2 regions of the Sphingobacterium tenebrionis genome follow, and region 1 is predicted to be linked to the other one. Evidence: riboswitches for the same ligand, from Rfam matches in the RefSeq annotation. Region 1 holds a riboswitch; the other holds the start of a gene.

Region 1 (5,068 bases):
CCTACAATAGCCGCATCCCTTTTACTTTTTTTCAATTGCCATAACAAACCTACCACCCCTAGTACTAATGGAAGGAAGAAATAGGTGTTCCTGCTGGGATCCTGTTTAAAATACTCACTTAAATGAGCCTGTCCGGGAATTCGGAGATCATCGAGAAAGGAAATGCCTGAAATCCAATTTCCTGCATGGAATTCCCCCTGGCTTGGCTGATCATTTTGTCTTCCGACAAAATTCCACATGAAATAGCGGGAATACATATGACCAATCTGATACTGGAAGAAAAACTTCATATTATCAGCAAAGGTCGGACTTTTCCCTTCCCTTAATCCCAGATATGATCGATAGAATGCTTCATGATCTTTATGATATATTCTCGGGAACAACACTTCCTTATCATATTCATAGGAATTTCTACCCCCAATTTTTGTGTAAGTCTTAGCATCCTTTCTGTAGTTGCTCCCCTCTTCTTTGACACCAATTATTCGAGAATCAAAATTAGGACCTTTGAATAAAGGTTCCGATTGGTACTGCTCCCTGCTCAAATAGCCCAAAAAGGAGAATACATTATCAGGCGCATTATTGTTCAAGCTGATGTTGGTATGCGAACGTACCATCAATAATCCGTAGGAGCCGAAGCCCAAGTAGATAAAACCCAAGGAAAGCAAAGCCAAATTCAGGATGGGCTTAGATTTTTTAATCGAATAATATATTCCAAATACCAATCCGCCCGTTAATAGGGCGACAAAGAAGTAAATTCCGCTGCCAAATGGCATACCCAAGCCATTCACAAAAAACAGATCAAACTGGGCTGCAATCTTTACAGAATATTGGATCACACCCCAAAGGATCAAAGCCAGCACCAATACTCCCCAACCTAATGTTTTTAGGATTCCCGACCATTTGACCTGTGGGGTCTTCCTGAAATAAATCAGCAGCGCAATGGCAGGTATAGTCAATAAATTCAGCAAGTGTACCCCTATACTTAATCCCATCACATAGGCCAGAACCAACAACCATTTATTGGCATCCGGTTCATCTGCCCTTCTTTCCCATTTCAAGGCCAACCAGAATACGACGGCCGTACAAAGGGATGACATGGCATACACCTCGGATTCCACGGCAGAGTACCAAAAACTATCCGTAAAGCTATAGGCTAAAGCTCCAATCAATCCTGCAGAAAAGATCTTTAGCTGATGGTCTTGGCTTACTTCTTCATAGCCACGAACCAATACTTTACGTGCAATGGCAGTGATCGTCCAGAATAGGAAAACAATTGTCAATCCACTACAGACCGCAGAACCTACATTCATCCAGAAAGCAATTTTTTCCGTATCCCCAAAAGCCAAATTGGAAAACAGGTTTTGAAGCATTAAGAATAAGGGAGCGCCTGGTTGATGTACAATTTCTAATTTATAGGCCGAGGCGATAAACTCGCCTGTATCCCACCAGCTGGAAGAATGTTCCGTTGTGAGAATGTATACCGTCGTTGCAATGATTCCACAGAGCCATCCTAGCAGGTTGTTGATCTTCGAGTAATTCATAATTATGGGCGTTAGTTAATTCAATCTAATGTAATAAGAATATAAAAATGAAATCACCTATTAACATAATTTAACAGCTAACCTGAAGAAATAAACAGCGAATCAATAAGTTTAGGAATAGAATAGATGCTACATGTTATCAGGAATAGATGATACATCGAACAAAGGCATAAATGTTAAAATATGTTAAATTACAAATGTAAATTATCCGTAGAAACGCATAAATCCTGGGACAATAAACTTGGTTACCGGGTTGCTATAAAAAACCATAAGGAGAACAATAAGCTGAAATACAACTATTTAAAGTTAACAATATTAACAAAAACTAATGAAAATAAGTTAAGAAACAGCATTAAACCTTTAAACACCTTAACCAGTCATAAAATTAAATAACATTTGTGGAAATAATAAACAATATTCTTAACTTTAAATTCTAATAAATCACATAGAGTGACCATTAATAAACGTAAAATGAAAAAATTATTATCAATCGCATTTGCAGCTGCTTTGACAGTGGGTGTGGCATCTGCACAAGAAACTAAACCAGCAGAGCGTGATTACTTTATTGCTAAAAATGTAACGGAATCTATTGTCAAGTCATTGACTGAAAAATTAGCTTTGACAAAACCTCAGCAGGATTCCATTGCTAAGCATGTGTTAATTTCAGCAAAACAAGAAACTGATATTCTTGAGGCACAAGGCGTTGCGATTAAAACAAAAAGAGAACAACAAGAGGCAAATCTTAAAGCTAGAACAGCTAAAGTGAAAACCTTCTTAACAAAAGAGCAGCTTGATAAATGGGCTAAAATTAGTAAAGAAGAGGAAGAAGAAGAAAATTAAGATTTAAGTCTTTAAAAATAAATGCCGATTGCATCCAATCGGCATTTATTTTTAAACCAGTTTTTCTACTATCTTTTTTGTCGGACCAGGATTACTCATGGTATAGAAATGCAGTACCGGAGCACCAAATTCGATCAGCTCCTTACATTGCTGCACCAGCCACTCTTCACCAACCTGCCTCACTTCGGCATTGGTTTTACAAGCATCCACCGCATCACTTAAATCCTCAGGGATATCCAAATGGAAGATCCTCGGCAGGGTGATCAATTGATTCTTCGTCGTCAAAGGTTTCAAACCGGGAATGATCGGCACATGGATATCATGCTCCCTACATTTCGTTACGAATTCTTTATATTTTTCGACATTAAAGAACATTTGGGTCACAATAAACTCAGCACCCATTTCCACTTTCTTTTTCAGCCACTTAAAATCTGTATTGAAGTTTGGTGCTTCAAAATGCTTTTCCGGATAACCGGCCACTCCTATACAGAAATCAGTTTTTTCGGAACTCCCAATATCTTCATGCAGGTATTGCCCGCGATTCATATCAGCTACCTGCTCCAACAGGTCGATGGCATAGGCATGTCCTTCTGGTGTAGGAATAAAATCAGAGTCGCCCTTACGCGCATCTCCACGTAACACCAATACATTATCGATCCCTAAAAAGTTAAGATCGATCAAGGCATTTTCTGTCTCTTCCTTCGTGAAACCACCACAGATCAGATGCGGAACCGCATCCACTTTATATTTACTCATGATTGCAGCACAGATGGCCACCGTGCCGGGACGTTTTCTATACGACACCCGTTCCAATAAACCGTTGGAATGTTGCTTATAGAGATAATCTTCCCGGTGGTAAGTAACATCAATAAACGGAGGTTTGAATTCCATCAATTCGTCCATGGTCTTGAAAATACTCTGTATCCCCTGTCCTTTTGCTGGCGGAAGCAATTCAAAGGAATACAAGGTCTTGCCATTCGCATTTTTAATGTGATCTACAATCTTCATATACTAAAATTAATGCTTAGAGAAAACACAGCGAGTACTGGTTCATCAGCTTATCTTTCCTGGTTAAAGGTAGAATGTAGCACCTTGACAAGTGTCAGGTTGCTAAGGCTTCAGCGGGTCTAGTCCCTCTGCCTTTCTCTATAAGCACCGCTAATATCGGTTTAAAATCTGAAAAGTAAAAATTATTTTAATGTTCCTGTACCTGTTAGGGTTTCCAGAACAATTATAGTTTTCTGTACAGATCGATCAGTCCTTCTGGAAGTTTCACTACGATCACTTCTTCTTCCGGATCCATACCAACGATCAGATCATCGTTCAATGGAAACAGCACCTCTTGTCCATCCATATCCACCGTGGCAATAAACTGCTGCGGCATTTCCTGCACATCCAAGATCTCTCCCAGCTCCCCATCCTTCTCATCGATCACCACATAGCCGATCAAATCGGAATATCGGAAATCATCCGGATCTCTTTCCGGCATTTTATCGTTAGGGAGATAGATCTTCTTACGCACCAGCGGTTGGGCCTTATCGATATGGTCCACATCCTCAAACCAAGCGTAGGCTGTACTGTTATTGTGCAACTTGACCTGATCCACGAAATAAGGAACCAACTTCTTATCAATTTCTACAAAGATGACATCCAGATCCAGGTCGGCATAATCCTCAAACTCAAAAAACAATTGGACCTCCCCTTTCAGACCGCGGGTCTTACTGATATATCCGATGTAAAAACATTGATCGATGTTCATTTTTTTTTCAATTAAGCCACAAAAATACAAAAAAAGCCGATCTAAAGTAGATCGGCTTTCATTTGAATAATGCTTTAAGGAACTATCCTTCAGTTTCTTCAGTGTTTTCAGTAGCTTCTTCCGCAACCTCTTCTGTTGTTTCTTCAGCAACAGGAGTGTTTTTAGCAGCGATAGCAGCAGCTCTGTCATCTTTTTTCTTCGCTTCAGCAGCTAAAGCAGCTTTTTTAGCTTCTTCTTTAGTTTTTGCTAAACCTGATTTTTTTCCTTCGATTTGAGCACCTTTACCTTCTAACCAGTTGTTGAAAAGTTCTTCTGCTTTAGTTTCGTCGAACGCACCTTTTTTCACACCACCTTGTAAGTGCTTTTTGTACAAAACACCTTTGTAAGAAAGGATAGCGCGAGCGGTGTCAGTAGGTTGTGCACCTTTATTCATCCAATCCAATGCTTTTTCGAAATCTAATACGATAGTTGCTGGGTTAGTGTTCGGGTTATAAGAACCGATACGCTCGATGAATTTACCATCACGTGGAGCACGTGCATCTGCTACTACTACGTGGTAAAAAGGTTTTCCTTTTTTACCATGTCTTTGCAATCTGATTTTAGTTGCCATGTTTTTTTTATTTTATGTATTCAACATATCCCCCGTGCTTCATGCAAGAAGGGACGCAAAGATAAAAACTTATTTCCAATAATAAAAGCAAACCGTTATATTCATCACATTAATCCACAACACCCTATGCAAGAAAAAGCACCCCTAAAAATAGTTAAAGCATCGGCAGGCTCCGGAAAGACATTCAGCCTGACCGTCCATTACCTATCTTTATTGTTGGCCAAGGAAAGCAATTACCGCGAAATACTTGCTGTAACCTTTACCAACAAAGCAACCGCGGAAATGAAGGAAAGGATCCTCTCCGTGTTGCAGGGCTTA
Region 2 (5,068 bases), on a different contig from region 1:
ATTACATTTATAAATCAAATATAAAGCCAAATACATATCATGAATAAAACCCGTCTTTTATTTTTTACATGCTGTACATTTTTGTTTACAGCCTGTCAAAACAACCAACAAAAAGAAGAGCCGGCGAACGTTGAAGAGATCAAATTGAATGCAGATATTGCCAAATCTATTTTTTCCTTACCTACCCATTGTTTACAGATCGAATATCCGAATAAATTAGGCCAGGTTATCGGATCGGATGCCGATCTTAAAACCCCAAAATCCTTACGGCCGGTTTTCTATGGCTGTTTTGATTGGCACTCTTCGGTTCATGGCTATTGGTCGATCGTCAAGTTGATGAAAGAATTCCCGGAATTGGATACCGATGGTGCCATTAGGAAGGTATTGAATGCCCATATTACACCGGAAAATGTACAGGTTGAAAAAGCCTTTTTTGAAGATAAGAACAACCTGAATTTTGAAAGGACCTATGGATGGGCATGGTTGTTCAAACTGCAGGAGGAGTTACATACCTGGGAGGATGCCGACGCCAAAAAATGGGAACAAGCCCTACAGCCATTAGTGGATCTTTTGGTACAGCGTTACATGGAATACCTTCCAAAACTGGTCTATCCTATCCGAGCAGGACAACATGATAATTCTGCATTTGGACTATCCCTTTCCTTAGATTATGCTAAAACAGTTAACAATCAGAATTTTATAAAAAGCATATCTGAGAATGCAGAGCGTCTTTACCATCAGGATAAAAACTGTAACCTGGCTTATGAACCTTCCGGATATGATTTCCTATCCCCTTGCTTAGAAGAAGCCTTTCTGATGAGCAAGATCATGGAGAGTTCGGCCTATGATGCTTGGTTGAAGACTTTTATGCCCGAACTTTATGATAGCAGCTTCAAGCTTGAACCTGCCATTGTAAAAGATCGAACCGATGGAAAACTGGTGCATCTGGATGGCTTAAATTACAGTCGTGCTGCCTGTTTGAAAGGTATTGCCTTAAAACTTCCAGCACTAAAACACCTGAACCAAATAGCACATGCGCACGTTGCTTTCTCCATCCCAAATATATCCAAACAGGATGATTATATGGGAACACATTGGCTGGGTACTTTTGCCCTTTATGCGCTATCTATAAAATAAGTGAGCTATCTATAAAATAAGTGAATAGTTATTAAAAAAACGGCAGTAAGTCGTTGACCTACTGCCTATAGAACATGTTATGCATCCAGGGGAACTAATTTATTAGCCTCGAGGCGGACGGCCACCCGCTGGATTTGCGTAAATCCATCCAAACTATGGATAATTGCAGATAGATCTATGCCTCGTTTAGAGAGAGTCGTTAATAGTGCACTGCGAAAGGCAGTTTTACTGCTCCCCCAGTTAGATTGTACTAAATCATTGTTCAATACCACCAATTCTTGGGTACTGTAATGGTGGAACTGCTCCACTAAGTGTTGTTGAAATTCTTTTGTGTTTGACATACAATTCTTGTTTAAAAATTAAACCATCCTTGCATCCAGAAATTTTGGGGTGTTGTTCCTTTTCGTTTATTTTGGTAGGAAACCCGTATTATTTCACCACCGCGGTGTCTACACTCGGTTGGTATTGCTTTTGCAATTCTGAATACTCTACAAAGTTAGTAGATATTATTGGGATTTCAAAAAAATTTTTTTTTTGATTATGGTATGGGTATAAATGCGTCATTGCGAGGAGGCACGACGAAGCAATCTTCCCGTCATTGGGAGGAACGAAGCAATCTATGGACTTTGTCATCCTGAGCATCGTCGAAGGATCTGTACGAGTATGTCATGCTGAGCGAAGTCGAAAGATCTGTACTGGGTACCAAACGTAGATGCTTCGACTTCGCTCAGCATGACATGAAGGAAGATTGCTTCGTTCCTCGCAATGACGAGAAAGGTCAAAAATCTATCATCTATCATCTATCATCTAAAATCCCCCTACTTCTTCTCCGTAAAATAAAACTCCAACGTCTTATCCTCAGACCTTAATTTTAATTCATAGCTTTCCTGAGATTGAATCTTAACCAATTTACCAGTTTCCTCAAAATCCACCTGATCCATATCCTTGGAAGGTTTATGATTACTGCTCATATGTTTATTCAATGCCACCACAATATTACCATTCTGATTATTCAGCACCTTAAACCATCCGAAACCCGCCTTTCTAGCCACTCGTTCACCCGGTTCCATCTGCTCATATCGACCATAATACATATCCCCTGCCTTTGGTTCTTTCAAAAGTGCGGTATATTCCGCAGGAATCGGTTTAGCTGGTTTTAATGAATCATAAGCCATATAGCCAAAGAATCCGACCACAGCCAGCATCATGATATAGCCAAAAATTGTAGGCTTCATGGTATGAGGAGCAGCGGGCACCAATTTTTCTTTTTCCAAAGCAAAGACTTTCATTTCGTTCGTCCATTTACTTTTTGAAATCCTCTTATTCGTAGTGCTATCCAAATAAACTGCTCCTGCTTTCTTGGTATATCCGGTAAAGAAAGCGGTGGCTGTATAATTTCTATAATACACCAAAACCATCGGATTATTACCGTTAACCGGATTTACTAAATGATCTGCAGCAAATGCAGCTTCCTCTAATTGTCTTACTGATATAAACATATTAATGATTTTATGATTCGCTTCCTAAAGGTAAACCACATCAATTGTTTATACTAAGAAAGGCTTTGTTGAATTATATAATTGCGCAAACCAACCCACCCACAGTCCTAATACACAAACACTTATCGATCCTCTTTCAAATAATCCAAAAATTGGGAAGGTGTAAATCCTGTACTCTTTTTAAATGCCTTGCTAAAAATACTATGGGAAGAAAACCCACTTACTTCCGCCAAATAGCTGATTTTATATTGTTCGAATTTAGGTTCGTTTTTGATCTTTTCAATAATATATTTAATCCTTAAGCCATTGATATAATCATTGAAATTCATCTCTTTATAGGTATTGATCAGTTTGGAAAGGGTAATGGTATTCGTTTCCAAGTGGCTCGCCAAATAAGAAAGGCTCATTTTAGGATCGGTAAACAATTCTCCTTCCTCAAACAATCGAAGTTTTTCCAAAAGCCTAATACTTCGCTCGTCTGGCTCTATTGGTTCTACAGGTTCTGAAGCATCAATTTCCACTGCAGGTTTTTCTTCCACGCGTATTTCTTTCCTCGGTTCAGTTTTCTCCCGTTCCAGTTTGTCCATGTACTCCTCGATCCTTCTTTTATTCTCTTTATGCATGCGTCTTTGATAAATAACATACACAGTCAAGAGGATAATCAACACCGCAAGCCCGATCAATACATACCGTAAATTTGAATTCACCTTCGTTTTTTCCTGCAGGTCATCCTTCAATTTCCCTACCTCTAGGTTATTGATGATAGAATTCACGAAATTGGATCGTTTGGTATCATTCAAGGCTTCATCCTGCTCCAAAAATATAGCCGAATATTGCTGGGCTTTATCCATATCCCCCAATTCCTTGCTGGAAAGATAGGCATAGCGTAGCGCCTCCATCTCATAGTCGATATAGTCTGCAACCTGGATTTTCTGTCCAACCGCATCCTCGGCAAATTTCAGGGATTGATCATAATCTTTTAACTGATAGTAACTGATGGCCAGGAAAACCTTAGCCATATATTGGAATTCCTTAAAACTGGTCTCTTCCAGGTTCACTATTTTCTGAAAATATGGAATGGCCGTTTTAAAATCCTTTTTGAAAAAATAAAGTTCTCCTTGCACCAATTCCTGCTGAACATCCGTCAGTAAGCTTTCATCCGGAAAATGTTCATCAATGATCCTTCTTGCATTAGCCAAAGCAGATTCTGCTTTGTCGAAAGATTCATTCATTAAATAGCCCCTTGCCAAAAAAACATCTAAAGTGGCTTTGGAAAGAAGAATATAGTTCCGGTCCGTTGCTTCCAGTTTAGATGACTTCAACAGATTATCCAGTTTCGCATTATTCGCTTCCAACTCCTTGATGTAAAGTTCGAATTTCCCGTTCAAGTAATAGAAAAAGGAATATTCGCTCGCTGCTAATATGCGGTCTACCCCTTCTGGAAACTCTTTTATAAAAGGCTGAGCGGCTTCAAAAGCAATTTTGCTTTCCGCATAGTCCTTCTGTCTATAATGGATTTCACCGATGCTGAGCTTGGCCACAAACTGGGAAAAGGGATCATTGTACAAACTGCCTAAGGAATCCAATTTTCTAAAATACGTTAAGGCGGCATCTAGGTCTCCCTCGTTAATTAATCGGTTGGCATGTACCTGATACAAGCTCAACTGCTCTGCAGGAGACCATTTTTTCTTTTCTGCATAGGTCAGATACACATTATTATCGTATTTATCTGCTCTGGAAATCAACTCCTCTAAGGATAGGTTGGCAAGGCTATCATTGGTCTGTGCTGCATGAAGTGTAATGACGGCAAACAGTTGAGTTAAAAGAAAAGAAAATATTAAAATTACGCGTTTAAACATTGTTTCGGCTTGAGTAATAACATGGTATTGCTGTTATTTTCATAAGCCAATATAGTGCCATAATTATTTAAGATTTAATAGGTTTCATTGCCCTCCATATCACTTGCGGCAATTGAAATAAATCGAAGTCATGATTAAATACCAGGTATCGGTTCTCCCATCGATGGGTAAATTTTTCTTTAAACTCCTTTTGGGATTTAAAGAACCGAAAATTAGGCACCTTGTTGGATATGAACTTCATGATCTTCTCTGCAGGAATTTCCGTTACATCTAATCCAGCTAAGGCAACCATCCCAATATTCAGGTATCGGAATCCCTGTTCCTTACCGTAGGTAATCATTTTTAAGATCAGCCCGTCGATGGCCGCACCAGGTGCATCTGCTGTTTTCCGGATCAGGTCATAGGTACATTCTTCCATGGCATAATCGGGGATGATATTCAAGAATGCCACCAAGCGCTGATCCTTATCACGCATCAAGATCATATCATGATCCTTTAAAGCAATTGGACAGAAAGATCCCTGGGAAAACACCATTTCTTTGCGCTCGTAGTGAGCCAACCATTCGTCAGAAA

The links. A riboswitch is a leader RNA that binds a small molecule or an ion and turns the genes downstream of it on or off. The one in region 1 is predicted to bind S-adenosylmethionine.
Region 2: linked by a shared signal. The riboswitch ahead of VJ786_RS14855 (5-oxoprolinase) and the one ahead of metF (methylenetetrahydrofolate reductase [NAD(P)H]) in region 1 are both predicted to bind S-adenosylmethionine.

What each region holds. Positions count from the first base shown of each region.
Region 1 is NZ_JAYLLN010000005.1:62,447-67,514, forward strand. Features, by position in the region: gene VJ786_RS03770 (glycosyltransferase family 117 protein) at 1-1,541, opposite strand, end outside; gene VJ786_RS03775 (hypothetical protein) at 2,013-2,381, shown strand; gene metF (methylenetetrahydrofolate reductase [NAD(P)H]) at 2,433-3,389, opposite strand; SAM riboswitch class I at 3,437-3,536, opposite strand; gene rimM (ribosome maturation factor RimM) at 3,613-4,140, opposite strand; gene VJ786_RS03790 (30S ribosomal protein S16) at 4,223-4,750, opposite strand; gene VJ786_RS03795 (UvrD-helicase domain-containing protein) at 4,877-5,068, shown strand, end outside.
Region 2 is NZ_JAYLLN010000046.1:23,228-28,295, reverse strand. Features, by position in the region: gene VJ786_RS14860 (DUF2891 domain-containing protein) at 40-1,137, shown strand; gene VJ786_RS14855 (5-oxoprolinase) at 1,215-1,478, opposite strand; SAM-I-IV-variant riboswitch at 1,536-1,629, opposite strand; gene VJ786_RS14850 (hypothetical protein) at 1,956-2,636, opposite strand; gene VJ786_RS14845 (helix-turn-helix domain-containing protein) at 2,759-4,495, opposite strand; gene VJ786_RS14840 (phosphatidylglycerol lysyltransferase domain-containing protein) at 4,563-5,068, opposite strand, start outside.